Regions from separate parts of the Photobacterium damselae subsp. damselae genome, predicted to be linked through region 3. Evidence: predicted binding sites of a transcription regulator. Region 3 holds the regulator's gene; each other region holds the start of a gene.
The links. Region 3 encodes CRP, which controls carbon source genes, mostly activating them, when cyclic AMP is high. Its sites were predicted from a motif close to TGTGANNNNNNTCACA; they were not measured.
Positions count from the first base shown of each region.

Region 1: the regulator CRP is predicted to act here: its motif matches at 4,248-4,263, upstream of WAX86_RS07795 (CidA/LrgA family protein).
Region 2: the regulator CRP is predicted to act here: its motif matches at 3,539-3,554, upstream of WAX86_RS12460 (CTP synthase).

Region 1 is NZ_CP146970.1:1,707,285-1,714,853, reverse strand. Features, by position in the region: gene purT (formate-dependent phosphoribosylglycinamide formyltransferase) at 1-859, opposite strand, end outside; gene WAX86_RS07810 (DMT family transporter) at 1,033-1,905, opposite strand; gene cdd (cytidine deaminase) at 2,093-2,980, opposite strand; gene WAX86_RS07800 (CidB/LrgB family autolysis modulator) at 3,175-3,855, opposite strand; gene WAX86_RS07795 (CidA/LrgA family protein) at 3,852-4,196, opposite strand; gene WAX86_RS07790 (hypothetical protein) at 4,370-4,885, opposite strand; gene sbcB (exodeoxyribonuclease I) at 5,028-6,449, opposite strand; gene WAX86_RS07780 (DMT family transporter) at 6,926-7,569, opposite strand, start outside.
Region 2 is NZ_CP146970.1:2,749,647-2,757,215, reverse strand. Features, by position in the region: gene relA (GTP diphosphokinase) at 1-1,209, shown strand, start outside; gene WAX86_RS12475 (hypothetical protein) at 1,946-2,143, shown strand; gene WAX86_RS12470 (hypothetical protein) at 2,300-2,503, opposite strand; gene mazG (nucleoside triphosphate pyrophosphohydrolase) at 2,599-3,405, shown strand; gene WAX86_RS12460 (CTP synthase) at 3,638-5,278, shown strand; gene eno (phosphopyruvate hydratase) at 5,362-6,663, shown strand; gene ftsB (cell division protein FtsB) at 6,968-7,255, shown strand; gene ispD (2-C-methyl-D-erythritol 4-phosphate cytidylyltransferase) at 7,298-7,569, shown strand, end outside.
Region 3 is NZ_CP146970.1:3,026,517-3,034,085, forward strand. Features, by position in the region: gene WAX86_RS13905 (ABC transporter ATP-binding protein) at 1-169, shown strand, start outside; gene WAX86_RS13910 (hydrolase) at 321-1,322, shown strand; gene WAX86_RS13915 (YheU family protein) at 1,363-1,578, shown strand; gene WAX86_RS13920 (phosphoribulokinase) at 1,712-2,581, shown strand; gene WAX86_RS13925 (OsmC family protein) at 2,631-3,035, opposite strand; gene crp (cAMP-activated global transcriptional regulator CRP) at 3,422-4,054, shown strand; gene WAX86_RS13935 (hypothetical protein) at 4,212-4,394, shown strand; gene WAX86_RS13940 (DUF1338 domain-containing protein) at 4,496-5,302, opposite strand; gene astD (succinylglutamate-semialdehyde dehydrogenase) at 5,333-6,796, opposite strand; gene astA (arginine N-succinyltransferase) at 6,807-7,569, opposite strand, start outside.

The DNA of each region.
Region 1 (7,569 bases), 1.3 Mb from region 3:
TTCCTGTATCGTGTGGGCGAGGGGAGACTTCACTAAACAGAACTTGATCGCCTTTAACAAATAACTCAACCCCAAAGAGTCCATAACCGCCAAGAGCATCAACCACTTTAGCGGCCACATCTTGTGCGGCAATAAGAGCTTGCTCGGTCATTGCTTGTGGCTGCCAAGATTCACGGTAATCACCATCTTCTTGACGATGTCCAATTGGAGCGCAGAAATGAATCCCATCAACGGCTCTAATGGTCAGCAGGGTGATTTCATAATCGAACTCAACAAAGCCTTCAACAATAACTCGACCTTGTCCTGCTCGACCACCTTCTTGGGCATATTGCCATGCCGTGGCGGAATCAGCTTCTGATTTTATGACGCTTTGTCCTTTACCTGAAGAGCTCATAATTGGTTTTACCACACAAGGCGTACCAACAAATTCAATGGCATCGACAAAATCTTGATAAGTATCGGCAAAACGATAAGGTGAAGTGGGTATTGATAAGGTTTCAGCCGCTAAACGACGAATACCTTCACGATTCATTGTCAGTTTGGTCGCATTCGCCGTTGGTACTACGTTTAGACCTTGTTTTTCTAATTCAACAAGCGTGTCTGTCGCAATCGCTTCAATTTCTGGAACAACATAGTGTGGCTTTTCCGTTGCAATAATTTGCTGCAATGCTTCGCCATCGAGCATATCAATAACATGAGAACGGTGAGCAACATGCATAGCTGGTGCATTGGGATAGCGATCGACTGCAATAACTTCAACCCCAAGGCGTTGACACTCAATAGCCACTTCTTTTCCTAACTCACCAGAACCCAGTAAAAGTACACGGGTTGCACTATTTGTTAAAGCTGTTCCAAGCATGATGAATCCTTTTTTGAGCTAATCAATATGGTTGTTGGCTGGCATCATACCGAATTATTTACCTTGCGCAAACGTTTGCTTTAGTGATTTTGCTTGTTTCTATGGATTTATCCTGTTAATTGAATAAAAAAAGAGCGACTGACTAAGCCGCTCTTAAATAGGTTAGAAAGGGATTATTTTCTTTTTTCCCATTGAGTAATAAACGCAACGGATAAAATAATGATCGCAGCACCTAGCCATAAACGACCGGGCGGAACCCAACCAAAGACAAGCCAACCTGCTAGCACATTAAGAGGCAATTTGGCATGGTCGAATGGTTGAACAAAAGAGGCATCTGCAACCGCATAGGCTTTGGCGATAGCCCATTGTGCAAGCCCGGTTAAGAGTCCTGCTGCTACTAATAAGGCCCATGTTAGACCTGAAGATGGCATAGTAAAATCAGGTGCAGCTAAGAAGATATTAAATGGGGTGATCAAAATTAACAGATAAACCACAATGGTTGTTGGTGAGTCGTGTTTTGATTGCTTCTTAACCATGAGTGAATAACACGCCCAGAAGAAAGCTGCACCAACAGGTAGTAGTGTTGCCCAGTTAAAGCTATCGCTCCACGGTTCTAAGATGATCATTGCACCAATAAAACCGGCAATAGTTGCAATCCATCGTGCGGCACCGACTTTTTCTTTCAAAAATAAGCCTGAGCCGATAGTGGCAAACAGCGGCGAAGTCATCAGAAGTGCAATGCCTTGCCAAATTGGTACTGGATAGGCAAGAGCCCACAACCACAATTGAATGCCAATAACAGAGAGAAATACACGGAAACAGTGGGTTGCAAAATGTTGAGTACGTAGAGCTTGTCGTAAACCTAAACTATGTAGCCAAGGGAGCATAGCAATCAGCGCAATAAAATACTGAATAAGTGCCACAGTCGTTGAGGGTAGACCAAGTTTGATACTGAGGTACTGAGCTAAACTGTTAACAATCGCAAAAGCAAGTCCTGCGGTTAACATCCAACTTGCACCTTGAATTGGGTTGTGTGATTGAGGCATGAAGACTAAGCCGTTATCAAGTTCATTAGGAAATGTGCTAGATAATACGCTGAGATGTCAGAGATTAATATATTAAGTGTGAGAAATCAGGCTAACGGCATTAAAAGTAGCCAAGAGTTGAATTTTAAAAACAAAAAGGCCGCTGAAAATAGATCGACGGCCTAGAATTGATCATCAACGTTGGCGATTAAGCGGCAACGTAAAGTAGAGGAATGTCTGGGTTAATAGCTTCTAGTAGAGCTTGAGTATCATTAACGTGGGTAATGGTACTGTCTTGCTTTTCAACCAGAGCAGCCTCAACAATCTTGTCAAATGTGTAGCCAGCCATGTTCATGCCAATCAATGCCACTTGAAGTGGTGGTAGGCTAGGGTTGAATGCAGCATTTTCAGCATACATACCCGTAAAAATACGACCATCATTGGCTTTAAGTGCTACACCACTGAAGTTTTTGGTGTAAGGCGCATGCGCTCGGTTGGCGGCTTTACACGCTTGCTGTGCCAGTTCTGCCGACTCTTCAATAACCAAACCGTTATTAACTTCAGCCAATAGAGCATCAGTAATTTGTAGATCGGCAGGACCAAATGATTCAGGAAGGTATTCTTGCAGTGTTTTAGCGGCACGTTGCGGCAGTTGCACTTCAAGTTCTTTAGCCGTTGTTAGCTCATTCATAAACTGGCGGCAGTGACCACAAGGGCTGTAGTTGATGGTGATATCAGAAATACCTGTTTCACCTTTTACCCATGCATGGCTAATTGCTGATTGCTCTGCATGAACAGTTTGAGAAAGAGATGCGCCAGTAATTTCCATATTTGCCCCAAAGTATAGGCGGCCAGAAAGACCACGAACAATGGCACCAACGTAGAAATTAGAAATAGGAGCAACAGAATAAGCAGCAGCAATAGGAAGGAGGGCAACGCGAAGATCGGAATCGGACATTTGAGTTTGAGATAACAAATAGTCAAACTGATCAGGACTGATGGTTGCGTCAAATTGAGGATCTTCAATAATAGGCAGTAAAACCGTTTTTAACTCGGTCGGAAGATTACCTAAAGCATCCATTACTTTAGCGTGCATGAGTTGTCACTCCGTATAGTTGATGGAGAAACATTGTAGACAAGCTCGCTAAATTGATTTGTGATCTAGATCACGTATGTATTTAGAGTGTTTCATGATTTGCATTTCTGAGAGAGGCGTCACACAGGTTTTTTGACTTCTCTCCCAAAAATGCAGAGAAATAACTTATGAATTCGATTTCATTCACAAGTTTATTAGCTAAATAAATGAACCAGTATTGGGAACAATATAGGCGCTAAAATTGTTGTCATAATGCCGCAGATAACCAATGCCAATGAGCTAAATGCCCCTTCTTGGTAATCTTCTTCAGCCGCTTTTGCTGTCCCTAATGCGTGCGATACAGTACCCATTGATAATCCTTTTGCGAGAGGATGTTCAATTTTAAGCAGCTTCATAATCGGATAACCCAACACAGCGCCAAAGATACCAACCAAAATAACCATTGCGGCAGTGATCGAAGGAATACCACCGATCTGTTGAGATGCAGCCATAGCTAATGGGGTAGTAATGGATTTTGGCAAAATACTGGCGGCAAGTTGGGCATCTGCTCCCATCCAAAACGCAATAGCCGTACCAAATGTCATGGATAACACACTACCGACAAAACATGCGGTCATAATGGTTTTCCATTTACTACGAATATGTGCCAATTGCTGGTACAGCGGTAAGGCAAGCGCAACAACAGCAGGACCCAACAAGAAGTTGATGATTTTGTTATCGGCAAAATAAACCTCGTAAGGTACCTGTAACCATTTAAGCAGTACGATAAGAACAATTAACGTGATCAATAAAGGGTTTAATAGCGGGTTTTTAATTTTGCCTGAAATGTATCGTGCTACATAGAAGCAGACCAAAGTTGCAACTAACCAGATCATTTGTCTTTCTCCTTATGGTGCACGGCAAGACCTAAAACAACGAGAACAATGAATGTGCTACCGAAAGTACTTGCTGCAATAACCGCAACGTTGTTGGAAATAAGATCCAGATAATTCATTAAGCCAACACCAACTGGAACAAACAGCAGTGCCATGTGTTTGATTAATAAATTACACGTGCTTTCTACCCAAGAGGTCGGACACACGCCTAAACATAACGCGGTAAAGAGAATAAATAGACCAATAATGCTACCTGGTATTGGTAGATGGGTTAGATACTGTATTCCTTGTCCTAAGAAATAGCAGATCATCACAATGGCGAAAGATCGTAAGTAGTTCATTTAAGTTCAAATTGGGAATCAACAAAATTTTAATTCATCATACAAATAAAATGTGAGCTTTGCCACACTTTTTGCATTGTTTACTGATAAAAAGATCAAAACTATTACCGTATAAGAAACGATAGCAGAAAATTTATATTTTTTGTTAATTGACTGAAATATTTGAAACTCTTCTAAATTATCTTTGTAAATAGTACAAAAAGTATTAGCAAAAATACCGAAATTAGAACTGGTTTTTTATGCTGCTGACAAAATTTAACCAAATTGATACAACTTACTGTATCTGATTCATTTTGAGTTGATGGAAATGATTTTTGTAATATGGGTTTATGTGTGGATTGCGATTTTCTATGCGGTAGCGGGACGCGATAACCAAAGCTGGGTATCACATGGATTGGGATGAGCATTTGCCCGCGATAATTGAGCTTTTTAGATAACGCCATCAATAACAAATTAAGATCATATTGCTGATCACAATCTTCAAATGGGTCTATTTCGATAAATGTTTTTTGATATAACGTTTGAATGCTGACGACTTCTCCTGCACAGGAACAGAGAGTGCAGAGTAGGCGGTTTTCATGTTCAGATAAAAAGCAACTTTTGTCTTTGTCCCATGTGATTTGTCGGTTTTCTGGTATAAACCTAACGCCACCAAAGCAGAATGACTTTGTTTTAATTTTCGCAACCATGAACACCTCAGTAAAATTTGAGAACTGACCATGTTTTTGTATGCAAAATAAATGACATATCTTGTTTAATATTAATAAAAAAAACAGATCTGCATTAGAGAATACAGATCTGTCTTATAATCAAGATAATGGACTACTGATATCAGCAGAGAGTAGAAATATACTGGCCAAGTTTGTGCAGTATTGCCATCTTGTTCTCATCACTTTGATTATCTAATGCAACCTGTTCAAAATTTTCCATATAACGTGGAATATTCGCTTCAAAATAATCTTGGCAGTGGTGCTTCCAGCGTGTTTGTTCTTCGTAACTTAAGGTCATTGGGAAGTTACGAGCGCGATAGCGGAAAAGCAGTGGTTTAATACGTTTATCGGCCACTTCTAACTGTAAGTTTGCTAACTCTTCCGGTGCCGTTTCCCGAATGATATCCATCGCTGCACGATCGGCATGAGAGAAGAAACCATCATATAACATGGTATCTACGTTATCGTGATTATCAAACTCACGTTTAACGCTAAATACCTCTAAAACTTTCTCTCGAATTTCTGGGTGTTGCTTAATAAGAGCCAGATTTTTTAAGCACTGCTCACGATCAATATCTAAACGGTCTGCATCATTTGCTGTTAGCGTTTTTGCTGGAGCTAAAATAGGGCATTTATTGAGATGAACTTCTTTTAGCGGGATCGGCAATTCATCGGCTGTTAGATCGGCACGTTTTGTATATAGACGAGTACGAATGGTTTCACTATCTAATTCAATCAGTGGTGTTGGGTCTTGCGCTAGGTTAATGGTAATCACGGCATTTTTATTATCTGGATGCCATGCAATCGGCACAATCCAGCTAGTATTGCCACATACGATACCAAACATACCTGTAACGTGGACTAGCGGGGTAAGATTAACCACATCAATAAGTTGCTGCAGCTTGTTTTTATGGCGATTATTGAATAGGTAATCAAACAGCTTAGGTTGATTTTGTTTAACTAACTTTGCCATTTCAATAGTTGCATACACATCAGCCATCGCATCGTGGGCATTACTGTGTTCAATGCCATTTGCTACGGAGAGTTTTTCTAGCTTGAAGCTTGGTAGGCCTTCATCATCGGTTGGCCAGTTGATACCGTCAGGGCGCAGCGCGTAACAAGTACGCATAATATCCAGTAAGTCCCAACGCGAATTACCTTGCTGCCAACTCCAACCGTATGGGTCATAAAAGTTACGGTATAAAGTATAACGAGTGACTTCATCATCAAAACGAACGTTATTGTAACCCACAACACAAGTATTAGGTTTTGAGAGTTCTTCGTGAATACGAGCAATAAATTCAGGCTCTGAGAGACCTTTTTCATTGGCTTCTTGTGGGGTGATCCCTGTGATTAAACAAGCCTCTGGAGATGGCAGGTAATCATGAGGCGGTTTGCAGTAGATAACGAGTGGTTCACCGATGATATTGAGATCTATATCTGTACGAATACCGGCAAACTGACATGGACGATCGGTCGCAGGGCTTGCGCCGAAAGTTTCGTAATCAATCCAGTATAAGCTTGGTTCGTTAGTTTTTTTCATATTTTTCCCAAAAGCCGTTGGCTCAATATCAAGTTACCGCAATCACTGACAAGTAGCATAACAACTTAATATTTTATTAAAGCAGTACGTTATAAGGCTAAGTATCCCGTAACTGACCTAATAGAGGCAAGTTTTTAGCGAAAATAAAGCCGGTGATTTCGTTATTTTCGACAGAGAATTTCAGTGGGGATGATGGGAGTTGGTTACAAAGATACATAGTTGAATAGGCATTACAAACATTTTAATAGCAATAACCCGATTCTGATTGCGATATAAAATATAAGATTTTCTTATTGAAGTAATTAGTAGTGATGCTGTTGACTACTTCAGAAGAAAGTTTGTTAGTTGGTATTTAATACATATCAATATTCAGGCAAAGCAGCATTGAGCGTCCCGTATAAAGTAGACACCAATCTCATAAGTCTCTTATCCATACAAACAAGAAACTCAATAGCTTCATCATCAAAGACAACTTTCTAAGCCACTTTCTTGTGTAATTTCTCTACTTTTTGCTTCTTTAACCAATTAGGCAGCAGGCTGTTTGTCATAGTTGCGACCACAATTAAACTCAATCCAAAGATTTGCTGGTGGGTGAAGGTTTGCTGAAAGAAGACAAATTGCCAGATGGTTGAGAATACTAAGTTAGTGAAGATTAAAGGTGCTAATTGTGATCCGCTGTGTGCCAATTTATAAGCCTTAGCTCGATTGACTTGAGTATTAATAACCAGCAGTGCCATCATGACTAAAAAGAGTAGTTGATGCAGACCTTGATTTGAACTGATCAGAGAAACGAAATGAAATTCGCTTGAACTAAACAGAGCAATCGGAAGAACAAAGACAGCGGCACAGGCAAAGCACCAGAAATTGATCTCTTTAGGTGATAATGTACTTTTAGATGAACGATAAAGCGCTAATTGAGAACCCGCATTAAAAATACCACCTGCAATGCCAAGTAAAATATCAAATCGCCATTTCATTTCACCGCTATGACCAGCAAGTAAAATCACTCCCACAAACGTGACAATTAATGCTGCAATATTCCAAACATTGATGCGAACTTTAAAGAAAAGTCGTTCCAAGATTGGCATAAATAAAGGGCCAGTAGCAAAAAGAACAACAC
Region 2 (7,569 bases), 280 kb from region 3:
CGTACTAAACAGATGCATGAAGAGTCTGAATTGGGTGTAGCGGCACACTGGAAATACAAAGAAGGATCCTCTTCGGGTGCTAAGTCGGCGTATGATGAAAAAATTAACTGGCTACGTAAGCTTCTAGCATGGCAAGAGGAGATGTCAGACTCTGGTGAAATGCTTGATGAGTTACGCAGCCAGGTGTTTGATGATCGCGTGTATGCTTTTACTCCCAAGGGAGATGTCGTTGACTTACCGCTTAATGCAACGCCATTAGATTTTGCTTATCACATCCACTCTGAAGTGGGACACCGCTGTATTGGTGCTAAAGTCGAAGGGCGTATTGTACCTTTCACATATCACCTACAGATGGGGGATCAGGTTGAAATTATCACCCAAAAAGAGCCCAACCCATCGCGCGACTGGTTAAACCCTAACTTAGGCTTTGTTAATTCGAGTCGTGCCCGAGCTAAGGTTCATGCTTGGTTCCGTAAACAAGATCGCGATAAAAACATCATTGCTGGCCGTGAAATTCTTGAGCAAGAGTTAGCCAAAATTGGTGCAACATTAAAAGATGCGGAAGCGTATGCGATTAAGCGCTTTAATGTGAAAACGCCAGATGAACTGTTTGCCGGCATCGGTAGTGGTGATGTCCGAATCAACCAAGTTATCAACCATATTAATGCCCTGGTAAATAAACCAACTGCTGAAGAAGAAGATCAGCAATTGTTGGAGAAATTGACCGAGGTAAAAGCTCGAACCGCCAAGAAACCACAACGTGATGCGGTGGTTGTCGAAGGGGTTGATAACCTAATGACGCACTTAGCGCGTTGCTGTCAGCCAATTCCTGGTGATGATATTCAAGGATTTGTCACTCAAGGTCGAGGTATTTCAGTACACCGTAGTGATTGTGAACAGTTAGATGAGTTACGCCATCATGCACCAGAACGAATCATTGATACCGTATGGGGTGGCGGTTATGCCGGTAACTACACCATCACGGTTCGAGTGACGGCCTCTGAGCGAAACGGTTTAATTAAAGATTTAACCAATACGTTTTCTAATGAAAAGGTGAAAGTTTCTGGGATGAAGAGCCGAATTGACTTTAAGAAACAGATGTCGATTATGGACTTTGAACTTGAATTAACCGATCTAGAAGTGCTTGGTCGAGTCTTAAAGCGAATCGAACAAGTTAAAGATGTAGCAGAAGCTAAACGTCTATACTAGAACATCACAATAATTAGATAACGGGTAGCCACAGTGCTACCCGTTTTTTTATACAACATAATGATTATTATAAAATATTAAATTATAGTATTAATTTATTAGTTAAATAAATATCATTACTAAATGATCTTAAATAATTTTTGATGTTGACTCATATATATAAGCTCTATAATATTTGATTGACTTAAAAATAAAGACTCAATATGTATTTTTCAAATTCACATAAAATATTCTATGCATTATTTACAGCAATATTACTGTTAAGTAGTAGTGTGAGTTCTGTATATATGAGTCAAAATTTTTCAATTGATAATCTAGTCTCTTCTTCCTTCAATATAAAAAATATACAGCAGATAAAACAGAATGTGACTCAACAATCTGATCATTGTTGCTTACAGTGTGACAATGGTTGCCATGATTGTGCAAACTGCCCATGTTGCCACGTATTGCCTCGTTCTAGTAGTAATGTCTTTCATCTCTTGTATTTTCCTCCATTAGTTATTGCGATGATCAGTGATCTTTTACCGATTGAATATCTTCAAGAACCACTTGTAGTTGCGGTAATAAAATCAATATATCGCCCCCCAATAATAGAATAGTTCATTTATTTCTGAGTGTTCTTACGTTCAGAATAAGGATTAGTTTTAGAATGTTACTCTAATGAATTATATTCATGGGTAATAATTAAGATGAATTAATAATGTGACCTTATTCATAAGGCTGCAAGAGAACTATTATGAAAAAATCACCATTTAAATTATTAGCAAAAAATAACGTTGTAAGTGTTTTTTTACTTATTTCGGTAATTCTTATCCCTGATAATAATTTTATGAATATACCAACTCATGAAATAAAGCAGTTATTGGCCTTTATTTTATGTGTGCAAGGGATGAAAAATGGGTCCGATATTTTTATGGCGGAGCAAGCAAAATAATGAATATGAAAGGATATATTATGAAGTCGAAACTGTTTAATCTTATGATTGAAAAGCGTCTTACAAGTTCTTTGTTGCTGCTTGTATCACTGCTTATGCCGCACTATGCATTAGCTCAGTCATCTAACGATGATAGTTATACCTGTTCCCATCACTCTAGCTGTCGATATGATTCTGACTGTGAACATGATTCTGATTGCCAATATCATCATTCACATCATCAAGGATGTAGAGGCCATCACCACTCACATCAAAATCCATGTGAACATCACCATGATCAGAATAATAGCCATCATCAACATTGCCATCATAGTCAAGAACGTAATCAAAATGACTATTGCCACCATGATGATTGATCATCGCTATGAATTTCTAGATTAGTTTTCTAGTATTAACTATCGATGTTTAGGCGCTTGCAACTAGTATTGCAAGCGCCCTTTTAGAATGTGAATGGTATGGGCAATAAAAAATCATCTCAAATGGAACAATTATTAGTGATTATGTCTCAATTGCGAGATCCAGAACGTGGTTGCCCTTGGGATATTAAGCAGAGCTTTGATTCTATTGTCCCTTATACTCTTGAAGAGGCGTATGAGGTGGCTGATGCGATCGAAAAACAAAATTGGCTCGATGTAAAAGAAGAGTTGGGGGATTTATTATTTCAAGTCGTGTTCTATAGCCAAATGGCAAAAGAGCAAGATTTGTTTGATTTTGATGAGGTCGTTGCCGGAATTTGTGAAAAGCTTACTCGTCGTCATCCTCATGTCTTTGCCGATAAACAGTTTGCATCAGAAGCCGAAGTGAAAGCTAATTGGGAGGCTGAAAAAGCCAAAGAGCGAGCAGATAAAGCGGTCGATAATAGTATATTGGCTAATGTGCCGTTGGCGATGCCTGCTCTTACTCGTGCCGATAAAATTCAAAAACGATGTGCCCAATTTGGCTTTGATTGGGATAGTGTAGCTCCTGTTGCTGAAAAAGTTGTCGAAGAGCTAGATGAAGTGATGGATGAATTTCAGCAAGTCACCCTTGATCAAAATCGAATTGAAGAGGAGATGGGCGACCTCCTATTTTCAGTGGTGAATTTAAGTCGTCACCTTAATGTGAATCCGGAACGAGCACTGCAAAAAGCCAATAAAAAATTTGAGCGCAGATTTCGCAAAGTTGAAAAAAATGTGCTAGAACAAGGTATGGAAATTTCAAATTGTTCACTAGAGCAGTTAGACCAAGAGTGGAATATAGTGAAAAAAATGGAACTAAAATGATTTTTCACAGGTCGTAATAAAGAATTTGGTTGAGGCTAATTTGCCAATTTTTATTGGTTAATGGCTGCAAAAATAAGCAATTAGAGTGACTAGTTAGCTTAATTGATTTGAAACAAAAAAAAACGTGGGTAGCTGTGATAGTTTTCACGTTGTAGCAATAAAAGGTGTCTGGTATACTAATTTCCCGTCCAGATACTTTTTAATTCCTCTACACCAATCTTCCAGGTTAAACATGACAACGAATTACATTTTTGTTACGGGCGGAGTTGTTTCCTCTCTAGGTAAAGGTATTGCTGCAGCATCTCTTGCGGCTATTCTAGAAGCACGTGGTCTAGACGTGACTATGATGAAACTAGATCCTTACATCAACGTTGATCCAGGCACTATGAGCCCAATTCAGCACGGTGAAGTATTCGTTACGGAAGACGGTGCAGAGACCGACCTTGACTTAGGTCACTACGAGCGTTTCATCCGCACTAAGATGACTAAGCGTAATAACTTTACTGCTGGTCGTGTGTATGCAGACGTACTACGCAAAGAGCGTCGTGGTGATTACCTAGGTGCTACAGTTCAGGTTATTCCTCATATCACTAACGAAATCAAATCTCGCGTTATCGCGGGTGCGAAAGGTCACGATGTGGCTATCGTGGAAGTGGGCGGTACTGTAGGTGATATCGAGTCTCTACCATTTATGGAAGCTATTCGTCAGCTAGCAGTTGAGCTAGGCCGTGAGCGTGCGATGTTTATGCACCTTACTCTAGTTCCTTACCTTGCAGCTGCGGGCGAAGTGAAAACTAAGCCAACTCAACACTCTGTTAAAGAACTACTGTCTATCGGTATTCAGCCTGACGTATTGATCTGTCGTTCAGATCGTATGATCCCTGCGAACGAGCGTGCGAAGATTGCACTATTCTGTAACGTTCCAGAGAAAGCTGTTATCTCAATGAAAGACGTAGATTCTATTTACAAAATCCCTCAGTTAATTAAAGCTCAAGGTCTAGATGATCTTGTATGTCAGCGCTTTGGTATTACAGCTCCAGAAGCAAACCTAGCTGAGTGGGAACAAGTGATTTATGAAGAAGCGAACCCAACCGGTGAAGTAACTATCGGTATGGTTGGTAAGTACATTGAACTACCAGATGCTTATAAATCAGTAAACGAAGCGCTTAAGCACGCAGGTCTTAAGAACCGCCTATCTGTTAAGATTAAGTACATCGACTCTCAAGATGTTGAGTCAAAAGGCACTGAGATCCTTGAAGGTCTAGATGCAATCCTTGTACCTGGTGGTTTTGGTAACCGTGGTGTAGAAGGTAAGATCCTAACGGCTAAGTACGCTCGTGAAAACAAGATTCCTTACCTAGGTATTTGTCTAGGTATGCAAGTAGCGTTAATTGAATACGCTCGTAATGTAGCGGGTATGACTGACGCGCACTCTACTGAGTTTAGTCAAGATACAACTCACCCAGTTGTTGGTCTAATCACAGAATGGGTTGATAATGAAGGTAACGTTGAAGAGCGTAGTGAAAAGTCTGATCTAGGCGGTACAATGCGTCTAGGTGCACAGCTTTGTCATCTACAAGATGGCACAAAAGCTCGTGACTTATATGCTCAGCCTTCTATCTATGAGCGTCACCGTCACCGTTACGAAGTGAATAACAGTCTGCTTCCTAAGCTAGAGAAAGCAGGCCTTAAAGTTTCAGGTCTATCTGCAGACAAGAAACTGGTTGAAATCATTGAGATCCCTAACCACCCTTGGTTTGTGGCTGCTCAGTTCCATCCTGAGTTCACTTCAACGCCTCGCGATGGCCACCCTCTATTTGCGGGCTTTGTGAAGGCGGCTGGTCAACACCAGCGTGGTGAGCTTAACAAGTAAGGATTACGGATAATAGCTGTAGCGACTTAGCCGCAGCTATTTTTTTAGCTTTTAATTTGAAGATAAAGCAAAGAGGAAACACAATGTCTAAGATCGTTAAAATTCTAGGTCGTGAAATCATTGACTCACGTGGTAACCCAACAGTTGAAGCAGAAGTTCACCTAGAAGGCGGTTTCGTAGGTATGGCTGCTGCGCCATCTGGTGCATCAACTGGTTCTCGTGAAGCTCTTGAGCTACGCGACGGTGACAAGTCTCGTTTCCTAGGCAAAGGCGTTCTTAAAGCTGTTACAGCTGTTAACGGCCCAATCGCTGAAGCTCTACTAGGTAAAGATGCGAAAGATCAAGCTGCAATCGACCAGATCATGATCGACCTTGACGGTACTGAAAACAAATCTAACTTCGGTGCTAACGCAATCCTAGCTGTATCTCTAGCAAACGCAAAAGCTGCTGCTGCTGCGAAAGGCATGCCTCTATACGAGCACATCGCTGAGCTAAACGGTACTGCAGGTCAGTTCTCTATGCCTCTACCTATGATGAACATCCTAAACGGTGGTGAGCACGCAGACAACAACGTTGACATCCAAGAGTTCATGATCCAGCCAGTTGGCGCTAAGACTCTTAAAGAAGCTCTACGTATCGGTGCTGAAGTATTCCACAACCTAGCTAAAGTTCTTAAAGCTAAGGGCATGAGCACAGCTGTTGGTGACGAAGGTGGTTTCGCTCCTAACCTTTCTTCTAACGCTGAAGCACTAGCAGTAATCAAAGAAGCTGTTGAAGCTGCAGGTTACGAGCTAGGTAAAGACGTAACTCTAGCTATGGACTGTGCTGCTTCTGAGTTCTACAACAAAGAAGAAGGCATCTACGATCTTAAGGGTGAAGGTAAGAAATTCACTTCTGAAGAATTCAACCACTTCCTAGCTGAGCTAGTTGATCAGTACCCAATCGTTTCTATCGAAGACGGTCTAGACGAGTCTGATTGGGATGGTTTCGCACACCAGACTAAACTTCTAGGCGACAAGATCCAACTAGTAGGTGACGATCTATTCGTTACTAACACTAAGATCCTAGCTGAAGGTATTGAGAAGAATATCGTTAACTCTATTCTTATCAAGTTCAACCAAATCGGTTCTCTAACTGAAACTCTAGCTGCAATCAAGATGGCTAAAGACGCTGGTTACACTGCAGTTATCTCTCACCGTTCTGGTGAAACTGAAGATGCAACTATCGCTGACCTAGCTGTTGGTACTGCTGCAGGCCAAATCAAGACTGGTTCTATGAGCCGTTCTGACCGTGTTGCTAAGTACAACCAGCTAATCCGTATCGAAGAAGCACTAGGTGAGCGTGCTCCTTTCAACGGTCTTAAAGAAGTTAAAGGCCAAGCTTAATTTTTAGCTTAGCTTAAGAGATTTATTCTCTAGTTATTAATAAACCGCCTCAACAGAGGCGGTTTTTTTATTCTTACTACTTATTGTTATCAACATAATTTTGCTGATATTTAACCTAATTGCAGGGGATCTCTGACAATCAAAGGAACTAACCCCTTATAATTGTGGTCACATAACTTCGTTTATGGGATTATTACTCACCTGACTAAGAGTGGTTTTATCTATCAATCGACGCTCATCATGTTGCTCATTGCGAGACAAAACCATTTTTTATTCTTAAATTTCGCGGATATTAGGAAGACGCATGCGTTTGCTGACAATTGTACTGCTGGGGTTATTGTGTTGGCTTCAATATGATTTTTGGACTGGAAAAAATGGTATGGATGAATATCGTTCAGTACAAAATAACATTCAAATCCAAGAGCGTGCGAATGCGGAATTAGAGCTACGAAACCAGCAGATGTATGCAGAGATCAACGATCTTCATGGCGGTAATGAAGCTGTTGAAGAGCGAGCTCGTAGTGATCTGGGATTAATTAAGCCCAATGAGACCTTTTTCCGAATTGTAGGCGATGACAATGACGATTCTTAATCGCCGTCATGTATTTATCATCAAATAATAATCGTATTTAATATGACTCTCTCTTTAACGGCAATTGTTCCCGCCGCTGGTGTTGGTAGCCGAATGGCAGCAGATCGACCGAAACAGTATCTTGAAATTGCAGGTAAAACAATTTTAGAGCATACAGTAGATAGATTGTTTAGCCACCCAAGTATTGGTCGAATCGTCATTGCAATTAGTGCAGGGGATCCTTATTTCCCGACATTACCGCTGGCGTCAGATCCTCGTATCACCGTTGTGGATGGTGGGGCAGAGCGTGCAGATTCTGTTTTTTCAGCCCTCGC
Region 3 (7,569 bases):
CGAACTTTCTGATCCAAGTATCTATAATGCGGAAAACAAAGTGCGTTTAGCCGAACAATTGAAGCGTCAAGGCGATGCCAAAAGTGAGCTAGATGATGTGGAAATGGATTGGATGGATCGCCAAGAACAACTCGAAGCGATGGAAGCTGAATTTCGTGGTGAAAGTTAGACCATAACATCTACCAACAAAACAACATCATGCCCAGGATACTTTCTTGGGCATTTTTATGCCAATCTGACAATACCTTTGTGCAATAGATTAAGCTGTGAGTCATCTTCACGTGCTATCATTAGCTCGTCGAAATCAAGGATAAGATTTTATGATGACATTTACACCCGCCTTTGGCCTTGCTAATCCACACCTGCAAACCTTATTGCCACGGTTTATCCATCGCAACCCCCAATTCACACCAGAGATGGAACGTATTGAGACTCCTGATGAGGATTTTCTGGATATCGCATGGACAGAGTCGCCCCATAATATAGCTCCCGATAAGCCCATTTTAGTGTTATTTCATGGTTTAGAAGGCAGTATTCGCAGCCCATACGCCCATGGTTTATTGCATGCAGCGAAACGCCATGGTTGGCTTGGGGTGATGATGCATTTTCGCGGCTGCAGCCATGAACTTAATCGCCAAGACCGTTTTTACCACTCAGGGGAAACGGAAGACGCCCACTTTTTTATTCAACATCTAAAGCGCCGTTTTCCAAACCAACCTCTGCTTGCTGTTGGCATTTCTCTGGGCGGAAATATGCTAGTAAATTATCTGGCTCAAACCGGGGAAAATAGTGGTATTACCGCCGCTCAGGTAGTCTCCGCACCTCTGCAATTACAAGCATGCGCTGGCAGAATTGAGCAAGGTTTTTCTAAGGTCTATCGCAGCTATTTGTTAGGATCATTAAAAAAGCGTCTTATCGGAAAAATTGAACGTGGTGGCAATACAATGCCAGTTACTAAGCAGCAAGCCGAACAGATAACGTCACTGCGCCAATTTGATGATTTGGTCACAGCCCCCCTTCATGGGTTCCAGAATGCAGATGATTACTACCAACAGTGCAGTGGCATGCAATATCTTGCTCAAGTATCGACACCTCTGAGACTCATCCATGCGAAAGACGATCCCTTTATGACCGATGAGGTGATTCCAACCATGTCATTACCACCGCATATTGAATACACCTTATATCAACACGGTGGTCATGTTGGTTTTGTTACAGGCAGTCTCTTAAAACCTAAAATGTGGTTAGAAAAAACAATTCCAGTCTGGTTTACGGAGCAATTAGCCTTAAACAAACAATCATCGCATGGTAGTCAGGTTTAATACTATAATCTGCTAATGTTTTCTTTAGTGGCAAGTTGTAATGATTATTCCTTGGCAACAAATTGATAGTGAGACACTCACCAACTTGATTGAACATTTTGTTCTGCGAGAAGGAACCGACTATGGCGAACAAGAGTTAAGCCTTGCAGATAAAGTGGCTCATGTTCGTCAACAATTAGAACATGGTGAAGCGGTCATTGTTTTTTCTGAGCTTCATGAGACTGTTGATATTAAATTGCGCTCTCAACTTTGCTGATAGCGAAAATAAATTTCTTCTGTTATATGCGTGCTGTGGCAAATCACAGCGAAAAAAAGCCCCTCTCCTTGCATATTCCTTAACATGTTGTTAATAAATAGCCAACTATAGCAAAAGGATATGCAGGGAACTTATGTCAGCCAAACATCCCATTATCGCTGTCACTGGTTCATCAGGAGCCGGTACGACAACGACTTCAGAAGCGTTTCGTAAAATGTTTAATATGATGAACATTAAAGCGGCATGGCTTGAGGGTGATAGCTTTCACCGTTTCACCCGTCCTGAAATGGATGTCGAAATCCGTAAAGCAAAAGAACAAGGTCGACATATCAGTTATTTTGGGCCTCAAGCCAACGACTTTCCCCTACTTGAACAATTTTTTAAGCAGTATGGCGAAGATGGCTCTGGGGAGTATCGTCGTTATCTTCATACCTTTGATGAGGCGGTTCCTTATAATCAAATGCCTGGAACGTTCACCCCTAAACAACAACTGGCAGAGAACACAGATCTCCTGTTTTACGAAGGGTTACATGGCGGTGTGGTTGATGGTGATATCAATGTTGCTCAGCATGTGGATCTACTGATCGGCATGGTGCCCATTGTAAATTTAGAGTGGATTCAAAAAATAGTCCGTGACACCCGAGATCGCGGCCATTCACGAGAAGCAGTCACAGAATCTATCGTTCGCTCGATGGATGATTACCTCAATTATATCACCCCTCAGTTTTCTCGAACCCATATCAACTTTCAGCGAGTCCCCACGGTTGATACCTCAAACCCTATTAGCGCCAAAGGCATACCAACACTCGATGAAAGCTTTGTTGTAATCCGTTTCCGTGGGCTGAAAAATGTCGATTTCCCCTATTTATTGGCAATGATCCAAGGTGCCTTTATGTCTCGCCATAACACCTTAGTTGTACCTGGCGGTAAAATGGGATTTGCGATGGAATTGATCATGCGACCACTATTACAGCAGTTGATCGAAAAAGGAAAAATAGGCTAAAGAAAACCGTATGGCGAGATAAAGATTCTCGCCATAGTTATAACAAAGCTTATGCAGCAACCACTTGGTAGGAGTGAGTCAACTCAACGCCTTTACCTAGCATCAAGCAGACAGAGCAGTATTTTTCTAGAGAATTAGCTACAGTTTGAGCGACTAATGCTTCATCAAGATCAACGCCTGTCACCACAAAATGTAAGTTAGCTTGTGTAAAAAGACGAGGCGCTTGTTCACGACGAGTCGCTGAAATTTGAGCCTCACAAGCTGTAATTTTTTGTCCTGCTGATTTTAATCCTTCAACCACATCAACAGAACTGCAACCACCTGCTGCCATTAAGACTAATTCCATTGGACTTGGCGCTTTATCACCACCATTACCATCCATCACAACACTATGGCCTGAGCTTGATTGACCTAAGAACGTCATCCCTTCAACCCATTTCACTCGTGACTGCATCTTTGACTCCATTTTCAGACAGAATATACGTTTTAAACCTCATTCTTGATGATAAAACAGCAGGTGTAAACCTCTAAATTTAAGCCAGCGTCGCAAAATGAAGTATGACTTGTAGCACACTTTCAACCAAAGTTTTGTGATGAAATATTAAGCAATTTATAATTAACTGCTAACGGTGTGATCATGTGCACACTTATGAGTACAAAATGAGCGACTCCGTTAGATTAATATCAAGAAAAACCCAAAGAAAAAGGATACACTCTGTAACTATTCAAAGAAGCTTGCAAATTGCAGCGATATGAATACCCTGTCAACGAGTAGTCCTTTGGCCCTTAGACTTAAAAGGAATGCGTTGTTAGGCAACAAATGCAGAGGAAGTTATAAATATGGTTCCAGGTAAACCTCAAACAGATCCAACTCTTGAGTGGTTTCTTTCCCATTGCCACATTCACAAGTACCCGTCAAAGAGCACTTTGATTCACGCGGGTGAGAAAGCAGAAACTCTCTACTACATTGTGAAAGGTTCTGTTGCGGTGTTAATCAAGGATGAAGAAGGCAAGGAGATGATCCTGTCTTACCTAAACCAAGGTGACTTTATTGGTGAGCTAGGCTTATTTGAAGAAGGTCAAGAGCGTACTGCATGGGTTCGTGCTAAAACCCCATGTGAAGTTGCTGAGATCTCTTTCAAAAAGTTCCGCCAACTAATTCAAGTGAACCCAGATATCTTAATGCGTCTTTCAGCGCAAATGGCTCGTCGTCTACAAGTGACTAGCCAAAAAGTGGGTGACCTTGCATTCCTTGACGTAACAGGTCGCATCGCTCAGACATTGCTAAACTTGGCTAAACAGCCAGATGCAATGACTCACCCAGACGGTATGCAGATTAAGATCACTCGTCAAGAAATCGGCCAAATCGTTGGTTGTTCTCGTGAAACAGTGGGTCGTATTCTGAAAATGCTAGAAGAGCAGAATCTAATCTCTGCTCACGGTAAGACCATCGTTGTATACGGTACTCGTTAAGCTTTATAGCTCACGAGATACAAAAAAAACCGCATATTCTACTATGCGGTTTTTTTGTGCCTAAATAGCCACCACTGTCACAGACTCTTCACTTGCAGCAAAGAAAAGTTTTGCTACAGTTAATGCGAACCAATAATTTAAGCATTGAGTGTGATATATGGATATTGAACGCTTCACCGACCATGGACAGAGTCCGGCAACCGCCATCATTATGGATCTTCCTGCTACTGTAGAAATGACAGGATTTACTTCCCGTCGCTATCTTCTCTCTCAGCAACCGCCGCAAGCTCGATCATTTAGCGAAGAAACGCCTTATTGGGCAACCCCTCTTGAACGCTAATATTAATTAACTTCAGTCCAAATGATTTAGGTACGGAAAACGCCACCGCACCTAAATCATACTCAGTCGTCCAAATACTACCAACCTAAGCTAATACCTCATCAATTCTCATTACTTTGGTAAGTGCTTTCAAAAATACGATTGGCTGAAGCTTCTACAAATCCAGAAAAGAGATCGCCATTTGCCATCGGATATCGTTTAGCAAACTCATAAAAACCACCCGGTATTAGCTGCTTCCCATCGCTAAACTCCACCATAACTTTATCTGCCATGGTTGAAGATTGCTCCAACATTAATGCAGCACTACCTTTTACTGCGCCACCAGCTTGGTTAATCGCAAAACCATTGTGAGTCAGATAATGATTCACTTCCGCCACTTCAGTAAATTGCTCCAGTGGATTAATACTGACGGTAAAATGATTAGCGCCAAAACCATGGGCCGCTACCCAAGCTGCATATTCACTCTCTTGAGCTAACATTTGATATTCTTGATAACTCAACGTCCACGGTCTTCCTTGGGATAAAAACATTGAGTTAGAAAAATAGCCATGGGGAACTTGGTCTAACAGTTTGCGTACCAACAGTTGTAATTGGCTAGAACACTGCCCTAACTGGAGCTCACTAATAAAAACCTTGGGCAAAACTGGATTTGGATGTTCAAAGTGCTCAGCATACAGTTTCTTTTCCTCAAACTTATACTGACCTTTTGGCTCATATCCTACCGCGATAAAAGCTGCAGCTACCCGATCTAACCCGCAACGAGGCAAGTTATAGGTGCGCAAAGCAATATGATCGTTCATCAGAGGATCATCTTCTGTCAGCAACTGCTGAACTTTCTCAGCAGAAGGACATAACCGGGTAATGTAATCTTGCCACAACTGGGAAAATAACAATTGGGCTCGCTCCATATCGACTCCTTGATATCACTTGGATTCTATTTAAGGTAGCACAATTCCGGGAAGTAACTGCTCAGGCAATTCGACATCATCCCCTTCAACGGAGGCCATCGGGTAGGCGCAATAATCCGCGGCATAATATGCACTCGGACGTAAATTGCCAGAGGCACCAAGCCCACCAAATGGAGCACTGCCACTGGCTCCGGTTAATGGTCGATTACGATTAACAATACCGGCTCGAATATTGGCAACAAAGTAGTCCCACTGCCCATCATCCAGTGAAATCAATCCAGCAGATAAGCCATATCGAGTTTGATTGGCCAATTCGACCGCTTGCTCAAAACTGCTGTAGCGAATCACTTGCAGTAAAGGGCCAAAGTACTCTTCATCTGGAAGCGTAACTAACTTAGTTACATCCAAAATAGCAGGGGTAATAATGGCCCCTTTTCCTCGCTTAGCCGCTAGGAGTACCTCAGCACCTAACGTGGCTAAATATGCTTGAGCCGATAGTATTTTATCTGCAGCCCCACTTGATATTTGCGGCCCCATAAAAGGTTGCTCAGCGGAAAATGGGTCACCAACATGCAGTTGTTGGGTCACATTAACCAGTTGTTCAAGTAAAGCATCACCTTTATCACCAATAGGGAGATACAGTCGACGGGCACAAGTACAGCGCTGACCTGCACTCAAAAATGCTGACTGCACTATGGTATAAACGGTTGCATTAATATCATCACTGCACAAGTCAGTTACAATCAGTGGGTTATTACCTCCCATCTCCAACGCGAGCATTTTCTCTGGTTGTCCCGCTAATTGCTGATGAAGTAAATGGCCAGTTTGCGCACTACCCGTAAAAAGTAACCCATCAATCAGTGGAGATTGGGCTAGAGCTTCTCCAGTTGCTCGGCCACCTTGAACTAAGTTAATTACGCCATCAGGTAATCCAGCTTGCTGCCATAATTTCATTGTGACTTCTGCGGTTTTTGGCGTCAGATCTGAAGGTTTAAACACCACCGTATTGCCAGCTAAAAGTGCTGGAATAATATGACCATTTGGCAGATGACCGGGAAAGTTATAAGGCCCAAACACGGCCATTACACCAAGAGGTCGGTGGCGTAACACCATAGTGTTGTTCCCTTGTTGTTGTCGAGAAAGCCCAGTTCTCTCTTGATAAGCTCGTACCGAAATGGCCGCCTTCCCCACCATTGCACTGACTTCAGTTTTGGTTTCCCATAACGGCTTACCAGTTTCTTCAGCGATGGTGTAAGCGAGCTGCTCTTGATGTTCGGTAATCAATTGAGCAAAGCGTTCAACATAAGCTCGTCGCTCAGAAAAGTCTCGGTTACGCCATGTTAACCAAGCAACCCTTGCCGCTTCAATGGCTTGATGAACTTGCTCGTAAGTGGCTTCATTTCCTTGCCATATTGCTTGTTCAGTATAAGGATTGAGAGAAATATGAGTCTCTCCCTGCCCTGCTATCCATTGTCCTGCAATCCATTGACTCATTGTCGCCTCCTTAAGTTAGCGCAACAAAGCGAATACTGTTTCCTGTCGTAACCCGCAAAGCGTCAGCAACTTGCTGAGATAACACCACGGTTTGGTTTTCCTCATCAAATGATAGAGGTGCGGCAACGGCTCGGAAATCTTTACATGAGGTATTACTGATAAGATACTGGCGGCGCAAACTAGGCTCACCAATTTTCACTTTTGCCCGTTGCGAGTGACGTACCGATTCAATATTACGAACATCACATTCAACGGTAGGTCCTGCATCAAAAATATCGACATAACCTCGATTACAAAACCCCTCTTGTTCTAAAAGTTTTAAGGCTGGAAGCGTTTGAGGATGAACTTGGCCTATCACCGCTTGGGCCTCAGGGCTAAGTAAATTGACATAAATAGGCAGTTTGGGCATCAGATCGGCAATAAACCCTTTCTTACCAATCCCCGTTAAATAATCAGCTTGAGTAAAATCTATTGAAAAAAAGTGTTCTTTAAGCCAGTGCCAAAATGGTGAGTTCCCATGCTCATCAGAAACACCTCGCATCTCAGCAAATACCACCTCAGAAAACCGTTCAGGATATTCTGCCATCAACATAAAACGCGCTTTTGATAACAGCCGACCATTCAAACCTTGGCGCCACTCATTACGCAAAAAGAGCGTACAAAGCTCGCTGTTTCCTGTGTAGTTATTACCAAAAGTCAGTACTTTCACCACATTGTGCACATTGAGTTTACGCGATGAATGCACCACTTTGCTGATGTGATAAGAATAGAAC